2 regions of the Citrifermentans bremense genome follow, and region 1 is predicted to be linked to the other one. Evidence: riboswitches for the same ligand, from Rfam matches in the RefSeq annotation. Region 1 holds a riboswitch; the other holds the start of a gene.
The links. Region 1 has a riboswitch for S-adenosylmethionine ahead of GEOBRER4_RS10505 (trans-sulfuration enzyme family protein). Riboswitches for the same ligand answer to the same signal wherever they lie in the genome.

Region 1 (4,828 bases):
TGACCAGTTCCAAGCGCCCTATCGAGGTGAGGCCTAGGTCGGCCACGAGGAACGACTCTTCCTTTATCTCGGCAGCTGCAGTTCCGGTCACCTTGGCCAGGAGATTTATGAGGTGATCCTTCCCCGGCCCGGATGCGTCGGTGGCTGCCCCCTTTTTCACGTGCTCCTTCACCTGGAATTTCTTGACCTTGAGCGTCGTGGTCTTCGGGAACTCCGGTTCGTCCCAGAGCGTGTAGCCGGTTATCTGGTGCATGGCGTCCAGCTGGGCGTTCGCCCGCGAGAGGATCTCCTCTGGCCTTGGTGCCTGCTCGTCCAGCAGCAGTACCGCGTGCACCTCCTCGCCCGCCCCCCGGTCCAGCCCGATGACGCAGGACTCCTTAACCCCTGTCACCTTGTTGAGCACAGCCTCCAGTTCGTCCGGGTAGACGTTCACGCCGCCGCCGGTGACGATGAGCTCCTTCTCGCGCCCCTTGATGCTGAGCCAGCCGTCCGGAGCTATCTCCCCCAGGTCCCCGGTCTTGAACCACCCCTCGGCGTTGAACGCGCCCCGGGTCGCCTCCTCGTTTTGGTAGTAGCCCGGAAAGACGTTGTCGCCGCGCACCACCACCTCTTTTCCGTCAAGCCTCAGCTCCACTCCGGGAAGCGGCGGCCCCACCGAACCCGCCACCTGCCGCTCCACTGTGTTGACGCAGAGAACGGGGGAGCACTCGGTAAGGCCGTACCCTTCGAGGACGGTGAACCCCATGGAGTCCCAGAAGCGGAAGACGTCGGGGTCGAGCGGCGCGCCGCCTGATACGAAGACGGTGAAGTTTTTGCCGAACTTTCGCTGCACCGGGAAGAAGAGCTTGGCCCGCTGCGGCTTGGAGAGACCCTGCGCGACCCCGGTGAGCGAGGCGAAGACCTTGCCCAGACCCTTTTCCGCCAGCTCGCGCTCGATCGTGCTCTTCAAAAGCTGCATCAGGCGCGGCACGGACATGATGACGTAGATGTCCTCCTCGCTCAAAGCCTCCATGATGGCCGAGGGCTTCAAGGTGCGGGGGTAGACCACGGCGGCCCCCTGGTAAAGCGGCGTGAAGAAGCCTCCCATCTGCTCGAACATGTGCGACAGCGGCAATAGCGACAGGAAGGTGAACTCCGGTGTGATGATCGGGACCTGCTCGTTGATCTGCTTGATGTTCGCGACCAGGTTCTTGTGGGTGAGGATCACACCCTTCGGGTTGCCGGTGGTGCCGGAGGTATAGATGAGCTGCGCCATGTCGTCCGGGGCGGGAGCGGCGGTGTCCGCAATCGGCTCAACCCCCTCCAGGAGGTACTGCAGGTCCTCGAGCAAGAGGCTCGGACCCTCGTCGATCCTCTCCGGCTTGAACCGGCTCTGCAGCACGATGCGGGCCTGGGTCAACTGGCGGATCGAGTCGGCCCGCCCGCGCTCCGACATGAAATCCACCGGAACCGCCACGGCGCCGCGCATGATGATCCCCCAGTAGGCGACCGCCCACCAGGAAGAGTTCGGCCCCCAGAGGAGCACCCGGTCTCCTGGGGCGACGCCCTGCCGGGCCAGAAGCGATGCCATCCTGAGGGAGAGGTCGTACAGTTCGCGATAGGAAACCGGCAGGCGCCTGACGCCGGTCCGGTTGACCAGGGCGACTTTGTCGCCGCGCTTGGCGAAGCTATGGAATAAATCAACCAGTGTCTGCATGGGATGCTCCCTATATCGATATTCGACCGGTCACTGGGGACACTATCTTGTGGAAGCAGCAATGGACAAGGCAGGCAAAATACTCCGTGACGCTCTCAAATCCTCGCTGTTCACGATGCAGCATTGTCACATGATCGGGGAGCTTTGGCAACCGGTTGCCCGTGGATGCTGAAAATAAAAAAACCGCCCCTTTTGAGGACGGCTTTTCTTATTGGTGGACCTGTATGATCAGGCTGTCTTGGCCTTGGCGCCGGCTTCCTTGGGAGGCTTAGGGGCCTTGGCTGGTTTTGCCGGCTTGACCGGAGCGGTCTTCTTCGCCTCGATGTTGGCCATGCGCACCCCGCGCGCCTTGGCAAGGTTGTCTGCCAGCCCGCGGTCCAGCGCCATCTTTCGCCTGGCGTCGGAATAGTTCTTCGCGGCGAGCGGCTGTTTCCCGGGTATTGAGAACTGTTTCTTGTACTCGCCCGGTTTCATGCCGTGCGCGGTGTTCAAGTGCCTTGCCAGGGTCTTGAAACCGCCCTTGCCGCAGAGCATGCAAACTACCTCGCCCTTCCTGAAGGCCTCTTTTACCGTCAAAGATGTCTTCGTTTCCTCTGATCCCTCTAAAGGCTCACCTGCTTCAAGGTTCTTGAGAGCAGTGTGAACTTTGCCGATCTCGAATATAAGCTGATCTGAGGTCATCGGAGTGCTTGACGCATGCGACGCTACAATCTGAGCTGCGATCTCTACCAAGGTTGCCATTGATTGTCCCTCCATAGAACATTATCTGCCTTGCCATAGTATTGGCAGGTAATTCCGCTTTGTCAATGAGGGTATTTGCTAAAAGTATCATTCATTGTCAATAGGAGTGGGTTTTATGTCAATGATTGGCTGGCTGAAGTCTCGAATGCGGCCTCAGGATTAAGTGTAAGAGACGAGGTACAGTCACGACGACTGCAAAACCTCAGAGCTAAAGTTGCCGGCTTAGCACCCGAATATATGAACAAGGCTGCTGCCTCCCATACCCTACTTGGTAACGGCAACTCCGGCAGCGGACATCAGCAAAAAAACCTATCCAACCCGTCAAGTTTACCGTTGACAGAAGTGCAGCGATTCAGTATTAATATGAACATTAAAAAGGAGCGGACGCTCCTGGACAAACAACTCAATAGCACTAACTTATCACGAGCGACCGAGGGACTGGCCCCATGACGTCGCGGCAACCTCCCGCAAGGGAAGGTGCCAAATCCAGCGGAGCGGCGACGCTCCGGAAGATAAGGAAGCGCGGACCTACTATAGAAAAGTCCCCTTCCGACCCCGGAAGGGGACTTTTTCCTATTGGAGGCAGAAAAAATGAAAATCGCGACCGAAGCAGCACAGATAGGCCTGCAGCGCGACACCCGCACCGGTGCGGTGACCGTCCCCATCTACCAGACCGCCACTTTCCGCCATCCAGGACTGGGACAGAGCACCGGCTACGACTACAGCAGATCCGGAAATCCGACCCGCCAGGCACTGGAGGAAGGGCTTGCCGCCCTGGAGGGGGGCTGCCGCGGCTTCGCCTACGCCTCCGGGATGGCCGCCATCACGAGCCTCATGTTCCTCTTCAAGCAGGGGGACCACCTTATCGTCACCGAGGACCTCTACGGCGGGAGCTACCGGCTTTTCGAGAAGCTGTTCCAGCAGTTCGGGCTCAGTTTCAGCTACGTCGACACGAGCGACGTTGAGCTGGTGCGCCAGGCCGTGAGGCCCAACACCAAGGCGCTCTTCGTCGAGTCCCTCACCAACCCGCTTTTGAAGGTGGCCGATGTGGAGCAACTGGCGGCCCTCTGCAAAGAGCGCGAGATGCTCTGCATCGTTGACAACACCTTCCTGACTCCGTACCTTTTGCGCTGTCTCGATCTGGGCGCCGACATCACCGTGTATTCCGGGAGCAAATACCTGGCCGGCCACAACGACACCGTCTGCGGACTGGTGGCGGTGAAGGACCCGGTGCTGGCCGAGCAGGTCTACTTCCATCAAAACGGCGCCGGCGCAGTCTTGGGGCCCCAGGATTCCTGGCTCACTGTGAGGGGAATCAAGACGCTCACCATCCGCCTGGACCGGCAACAGGAAAATGCGCTCGCCATAGCGCAGTGGCTGAGCCTCCACCCCCAGGTCGCCAAGGTGCACTACCCCGGCCTCCCCGACCACCCCGGCCATGAACTGATGAAAAGCCGCGGCAAAGGCTTCGGCGCCATGATCGCCTTCGAGGTGACCGAGCCGCACCTGGTCAATACGCTGTTGATGAAGACCCGCCTGATCTCCTTCGCCGAGAGCCTCGGCGGCGTCGAGAGCCTGATCACCTTCCCCGCGGTGCAGACCCACGCGGACATCGAGCCGGAGACGCTGAAGCGGCTCGGCATCAACCATTCACTGCTCCGCCTCTCGGTGGGGATCGAAGACAAGGACGACCTGGTCGCCGACCTGGCGCAGGCGTTCGCAGGAGGAGAACCGGAATGAAATTCGCGACCGAACTGATACACGGCACAGCCCCGATAGACCCGGAGCACGGCTCCCTGAGCCACCCTATCTACCTCAGCTCCACCTTCGCCCAGGACTCGATGGAGCACTTCGGAAAGTACGACTACTCCCGCTCGGGGAACCCGACCCGCGAGGCGCTGGAAGAGGCTGTGGCCGGGCTTGAGAAAGGGGCCGTGGGGCTTGCCTTCGCCTCCGGGATGGCCGCCATCTCCTCCACCCTGCTCATCTTCGCGCCGGGGGATCACCTGGTGGTCTGCGAGGACGTCTACGGCGGGACCTTCCGCGCCCTCACCACGGTGCTGAAAAATTGGGGCCTCAACGCCACTTTCGTCGACGCGACCGACACGGCAGCCATCGCTGCCGCGATCAGGCCAGAGACCAAGGCGCTCTATCTGGAGACCCCCTCCAACCCGCTGATCAAGATCACCGATCTCAAGGGTGCCGCGGCGCTCGCCAAGGAGAAGGGGATCCTCACCATCGTCGACAACACCTTTATGACGCCTTACCTGCAACGCCCGCTGGAGCTTGGGTGCGACATCGTGCTCCACAGCGGCACCAAGTTCCTGAACGGCCACTCCGACGTTCTCTGCGGCTTCGCCGTCGCCAAGGACCCGGCGGTCGGGCAGAGGA
Region 2 (4,828 bases), 2.0 Mb from region 1:
GGGGGGGGCCTTTGGCCGGGTATTTCAGGGATTGGCACCTGCGCAGCCAGGGGCAGTACCTGGTCGCCAGCAGGTACCCGCTCACGGCGGCAGAGGTTCACGAGCTACCCTATTCGGGGCGCGGGAAGGAGTACTTCCTGCGCTGCAAGGTGCGCGTGGGCTCCTCGGAGGTATCTGTCTACGACGTCCATTTCAAGACCCCCCGCCGCAGCCTCAACGCGTTCCGTAAAGCCAAGCACGGCCCCTGGTACCTCCCCAAGGCCATCCAGAGGTTCGAGGACAACGTGTCGCTTCGGCTAGCCCAGGCCATGACCGTCGCGGGATACCTTGCGCGCGAGACGGGGCCGGTGCTGGTGGCGGGGGATATGAACTCCCCGGATCCTTCCCTTGTCTGCCGCACGCTCCGGGAGGCCGGACTCACCGATGCCTTCGCCGCGGCCGGGACGGGCTACGGCTACACCTACGGCCATTTCCTGCTGAGAAACAGGATCCCCTGGCTGCGCCTTTCCTGGATGCGCATCGACCACATCATGACCAACTCCTGGCTTACCGCTTCCCGCTGCTGGGTCGGGACCGGCAGGGCCTCGGACCACCGACCGGTAGTCGCCGATTTTTTCCTGAAGGATTCCCCCTAATTGCCGCTGTGATCCCCCAGTTGTAATTGCACTTTTCCACCGAGCGTGCTAGTTATGGTCGGTCATAACCAAGCGACGGGCCCCCTATGGGCGCCCGGACTGGAGTCTGTAGCATGCTCATCCTCACCCTCAACTGCCGGACCTTCTCCCTGCAGTACCAACTCTTCGACTGGGGACGAAACCTGACCCTGGCCAGCGGAAACGTGGAGCGGGTCGTCATCGGGGACACCTTCCTCACCCACAAGGTCCCCGGCAAGGCGCCCCGGCACCTGGACCGCGACTGCGCCGACCATACGCAAGCGCTGCAATTCGTGCTGGACACGCTGACCGACGCGAAGGACGGGGTGCTGCCGGAAGCGGCGAGCATCAGCGCCATCGGGCACCGCGTGGTGCATGGGGGAGAGAGGTTCACCAAGTCAGTCCTCATCGACGACGACGTGGTCGCGGCCATCAAGGAAACCGCGAACCTCGCCCCGCTGCACAACACCCCGAACCTGGCCGGCATCCGCGCCGCAAAGGACCTGCTCCCCAACCTGCCGCAGGTTGCCATCTTCGACACCGCCTTCCACCAGACCATGCCGGAAAAGGCTTACATCTACCCCCTTCCCTACGACTGGTACAAGCAGCACGGCATCAGGCGCTACGGTTTCCACGGCCAGTCCCACTTGCATGCCGCCAGAAGGGGAGCCGCCTTGGCCGGCGTCCCACTGGAGCGCTGCAACCTAGTGACGGTGCACACCGGCAACGGCGTGTCGCTCTGCGCGCTGAAAAACGGGGTCTCGGTCGACACCAGCATGGGCCTCACCCCGCTGGAAGGGGTGATGATGGGGACCCGCTGCGGGGACATAGACGCGGGTATCATACCGTTCATGATGAACGAGGCCGGGATATCGGCGGCGGAAATGGATCTCTTCCTGAACCAGAAGAGCGGGCTGGCGGGGATCGTCGGGCGCCGGGTGAGCCGCAGGACGGTGGTGGACGAGGCGGTGGTGGGGGACCCCCGCTGCCAGCTGGCGCTCGACATGGAGTCCTACCGCCTGCGCAAGTACATAGGCGCCTACATAGCCGTGATCGGTAGGCCCGACGCCATCGTCTTCACCTACGGCGAGGGGTGGGAGGACTGGCCGGTCCGGGGGATGGCGCTCAAGGGGATGGAGCAGTTCGGGATCGAGGTGGACCTGAAGCGGGACGAGGAGGCCCTGCGGGGCGAGCGGGAGATGCTGATCAGCGCCGACAGCTCGAAGATCAAGGTGTTCGCCCTTCCCAGCGGCGAGGAGATGATGCTCAACGAGGACGTGGCCGCCATCATGGGGTGGCCGGCGCGCGAGGCTGGTGCCGCCTAGATCTCGACCCGGTCCAGGAACGACTCGACCAGCGGGGTGAAGGTCTGGTGCTCCAAAAGGAAGGCGTCGTGTCCGTAGGCCGAGGTGATCAGGTGGTACTCCACCGGTTTCTTGAGCTTTTTAAGTGACTCGACCATCTCCTCGGTCTGGGCCGGCGGGTAGAGCCAGTCCGAGGTGAAGGCGAAGAACTGTATGGGCGCTTTTACCGGCGCGAACGCCTCCTCCAGCGACTCGCACCCGGATGCCACGTCGTAGAGGTCGAGTGCTTTGGCGAGGTAGAGGAAGGAGTTGGCGTCGAAGCGGTCCACGAAGTTGTAGCCGTTGTAGGTTAGGTAGCGCTCCACCTCGAACTGTCCGAAGAAGTCGAACTGGCCGTCGCGGGCGGAGAAGCGGCGGTCGAACTTGGCCGTCATCGACTCGTCCGAGAGGAAGGTGATGTGCCCGATGCCGCGGGCCAGGGCGAGCCCGTCCTTGGGATTCTTCCGGTATTCCCCTTTTTTCCAGTTAGGGTCGTTGAAGATGGCCCAGCGCGCCACCGCGTTCAACGAGATTGCCTGCGCCGAGGGGCGCGGCGTCGTGGCGAGCACCACGGCCGAGGCGACGCGCTCGGGAAACTGCGTGGTCCACTCCAGGGCCTGCATCCCCCCCATGCTCCCCCCCAGCACGCAGAAAAGCTTCTCTATTCCCAACCGGTCCATGAGCAAGGCCTGGGCCTTAACCATGTCGCGCACCGTGATCACCGGGAAGGCGAGGTTGTAGCGTTTGCCGGTCTTCGGGTTGATGGAGGTGGGGCCGGTGGAGCCGAAACAGGAGCCGATCACGTTGGAGCAGATCACGAAATAGCGGTCGGTGTCCAAAAGGCAGCCGGGCCCGACGATGTCGTCCCACCACCCCGCCCGCTTCTCGTCCTCGCTGTAGCGCCCGGCCAGATGCGCGCTACCGGTCCAGGCGTGGGTCACGAGGATCGCGTTGGAGCGCGACGCGTTCAGGGTGCCGTAGGTCTCGTAGGCTATGTCAATCGGACCCAGGATACGCCCGCTTTCCAGGCGCAGCTCGGTATCGAAGGTGGCGATCTGTTCTGTCACTATGCCGTAGGACATGTTTCTCTCTTCATTGGTGCCCGCGCGCTGCGGGTATTAAAAAAGCCCCGTCTCGGTATGAGAGAAGGGGCTTTTGTGGTGATGGAGCTAAAGCGCGCCTTTCTCATCTTCGCCTTTCGGCAGGATTTAGCACCTGTCGCCCATTTCTGGGCCGGTTGCTGTGGCTTCGCAGGGCCTTTCCCTCCACCACTCTAGATAAGCAGGTCTTTTATATGAAATTGTCGCTGCAGGATAAGGGAGCCGTTTACTTTTGTCAACGGCAAACTTATCCCTTGGTTTACAGGTCGTTGCGGTATTTCACCAGCAGGTAAAAGCAGATGACCCCTGCCACAAGCATCAGCGCGTCGCGCCCCCAGGGTATCGGTTTGCCGAGCCCGGAGTAGATCAGGGGATCGAGAAAGGCGCTGGTGATGAGCGTCACCGCGGCCAGGGAGAGCAGCTTTTTCATGAAGCGATCGCCTTGAAGACGGCGCTGAAGTCGTTATCCGACAGCCCCTGGGCCCGCGCCATCTTGAAGCTCTCGTTGGCGGCGGAGGCGGAAAAGAGCGGCTGCCCCAGCTGGTCCCCTAGCGCCACGGCGAGGCGCATGTCTTTTTGCATGTGCTTGAGCGGGAACGCGGTGGCAAAGTTTCCCTGTCCGATCTGCGCCCCCTTCAGCTTGAACATCGGGTTCGCCATGGCGCCGGCGTCGATGACGTCGAGGAGGTCGCTCCCCTCGAGCCCCGCCTTGTCCGCAAGGGCCAGCCCCTCGCAGAAGATGGTCATCATACCTCCCATGACCATGTTGACGATCAGCTTCATCTGCGCGCCGCGCCCGAGCTCGCCCAAATAAAGGCTTTTCTTCCCCATCTTTTCGAAGAGCGGGAGCGCCTGGTCGAAGAGTTCACGGTCGCCGGCGGCGAGGATTATCAGGGTGCCGTCCTCGGCCGGCTTCTTGCTCCCCGAAACGGGAGCTTCAAGGAACCTCCCCCCCTTGCCGGTGACGGCCGCGCCGATATCCTTGGCCGTCGCGGCGTCCACCGTGGACATGTCAACGTACCCCCTGCCGGCGCCGATCCCTTCCAGGGCGCCTTGAGGTCCGAAGCAGACCGCATGCGCCGCCGCGGGGTCGGCCAGCATGGCGATGGTGACGCTGCAGGAGGCGGTGACCTCGGCGGGGGTGGCGGCGACCGTTGCCCCGAGCGCCGCGAGCTCCGCGCACTTCTCCTGCGACCGGTTCCAGACCGTCACCTTGAACCCGGCCTTGAGCAGGTTCTTGGCCATCGCGCTTCCCATGATCCCCAATCCTAAAAATCCGTATTGTTCCATGTTCCTCTCCTTGGATAAATAGATTTATCGCCTGCTATTTCTTCGATGCCAGCGCCACCCGGCGCCACTTTCGCACCGAGTTTATCAGAAAGAGCGCCTCCGCACCCTCCAGGTCAGCCCGGGTCAGCACCCGCTCCTCGATCTTGCCCTGTGCGATCAGCTCCTCCCTGAAGGTCCCAGGCAAGAGCCCGCTCGCCATAGGAGGCGTCAGGTAGCGACCTTCGATGCGCGCCACGAGGTTGCTGTTGGCCCCTTCGGTGACTTCGCCCCGCTCGTTCTCGAAGATCACCTCGTCCAGTTCCGGCTGTGCCGCCAACTCGTCACGATAGCGGTCCCGCAGGGTGGTCTTGTGGTAGAGCAACGTGTCATCCGAGTCGACACGGGCGCTGGCGAAGCCTACGTTCGCTTCGGCCGCGACGGCCTCTATCGGCGCCGCCTCGCA

Region 2: linked by a shared signal. The riboswitch ahead of metX (homoserine O-acetyltransferase MetX) and the one ahead of GEOBRER4_RS10505 (trans-sulfuration enzyme family protein) in region 1 are both predicted to bind S-adenosylmethionine.

What each region holds. Positions count from the first base shown of each region.
Region 1 is NZ_AP023213.1:2,384,146-2,388,973, forward strand. It holds gene GEOBRER4_RS10495 (AMP-binding protein) at 1-1,696, opposite strand, end outside; gene GEOBRER4_RS10500 (MucR family transcriptional regulator) at 1,925-2,437, opposite strand; SAM riboswitch class I at 2,852-2,956, shown strand; gene GEOBRER4_RS10505 (trans-sulfuration enzyme family protein) at 3,029-4,177, shown strand; gene GEOBRER4_RS10510 (trans-sulfuration enzyme family protein) at 4,174-4,828, shown strand, end outside.
Region 2 is NZ_AP023213.1:405,964-410,791, forward strand. It holds gene GEOBRER4_RS01670 (endonuclease/exonuclease/phosphatase family protein) at 1-635, shown strand, start outside; gene GEOBRER4_RS01675 (acetate kinase) at 749-1,978, shown strand; gene metX (homoserine O-acetyltransferase MetX) at 1,975-3,078, opposite strand; SAM riboswitch class I at 3,179-3,280, opposite strand; gene GEOBRER4_RS01685 (hypothetical protein) at 3,356-3,526, opposite strand; gene GEOBRER4_RS01690 (NAD(P)-dependent oxidoreductase) at 3,523-4,386, opposite strand; gene pabB (aminodeoxychorismate synthase component I) at 4,421-4,828, opposite strand, start outside.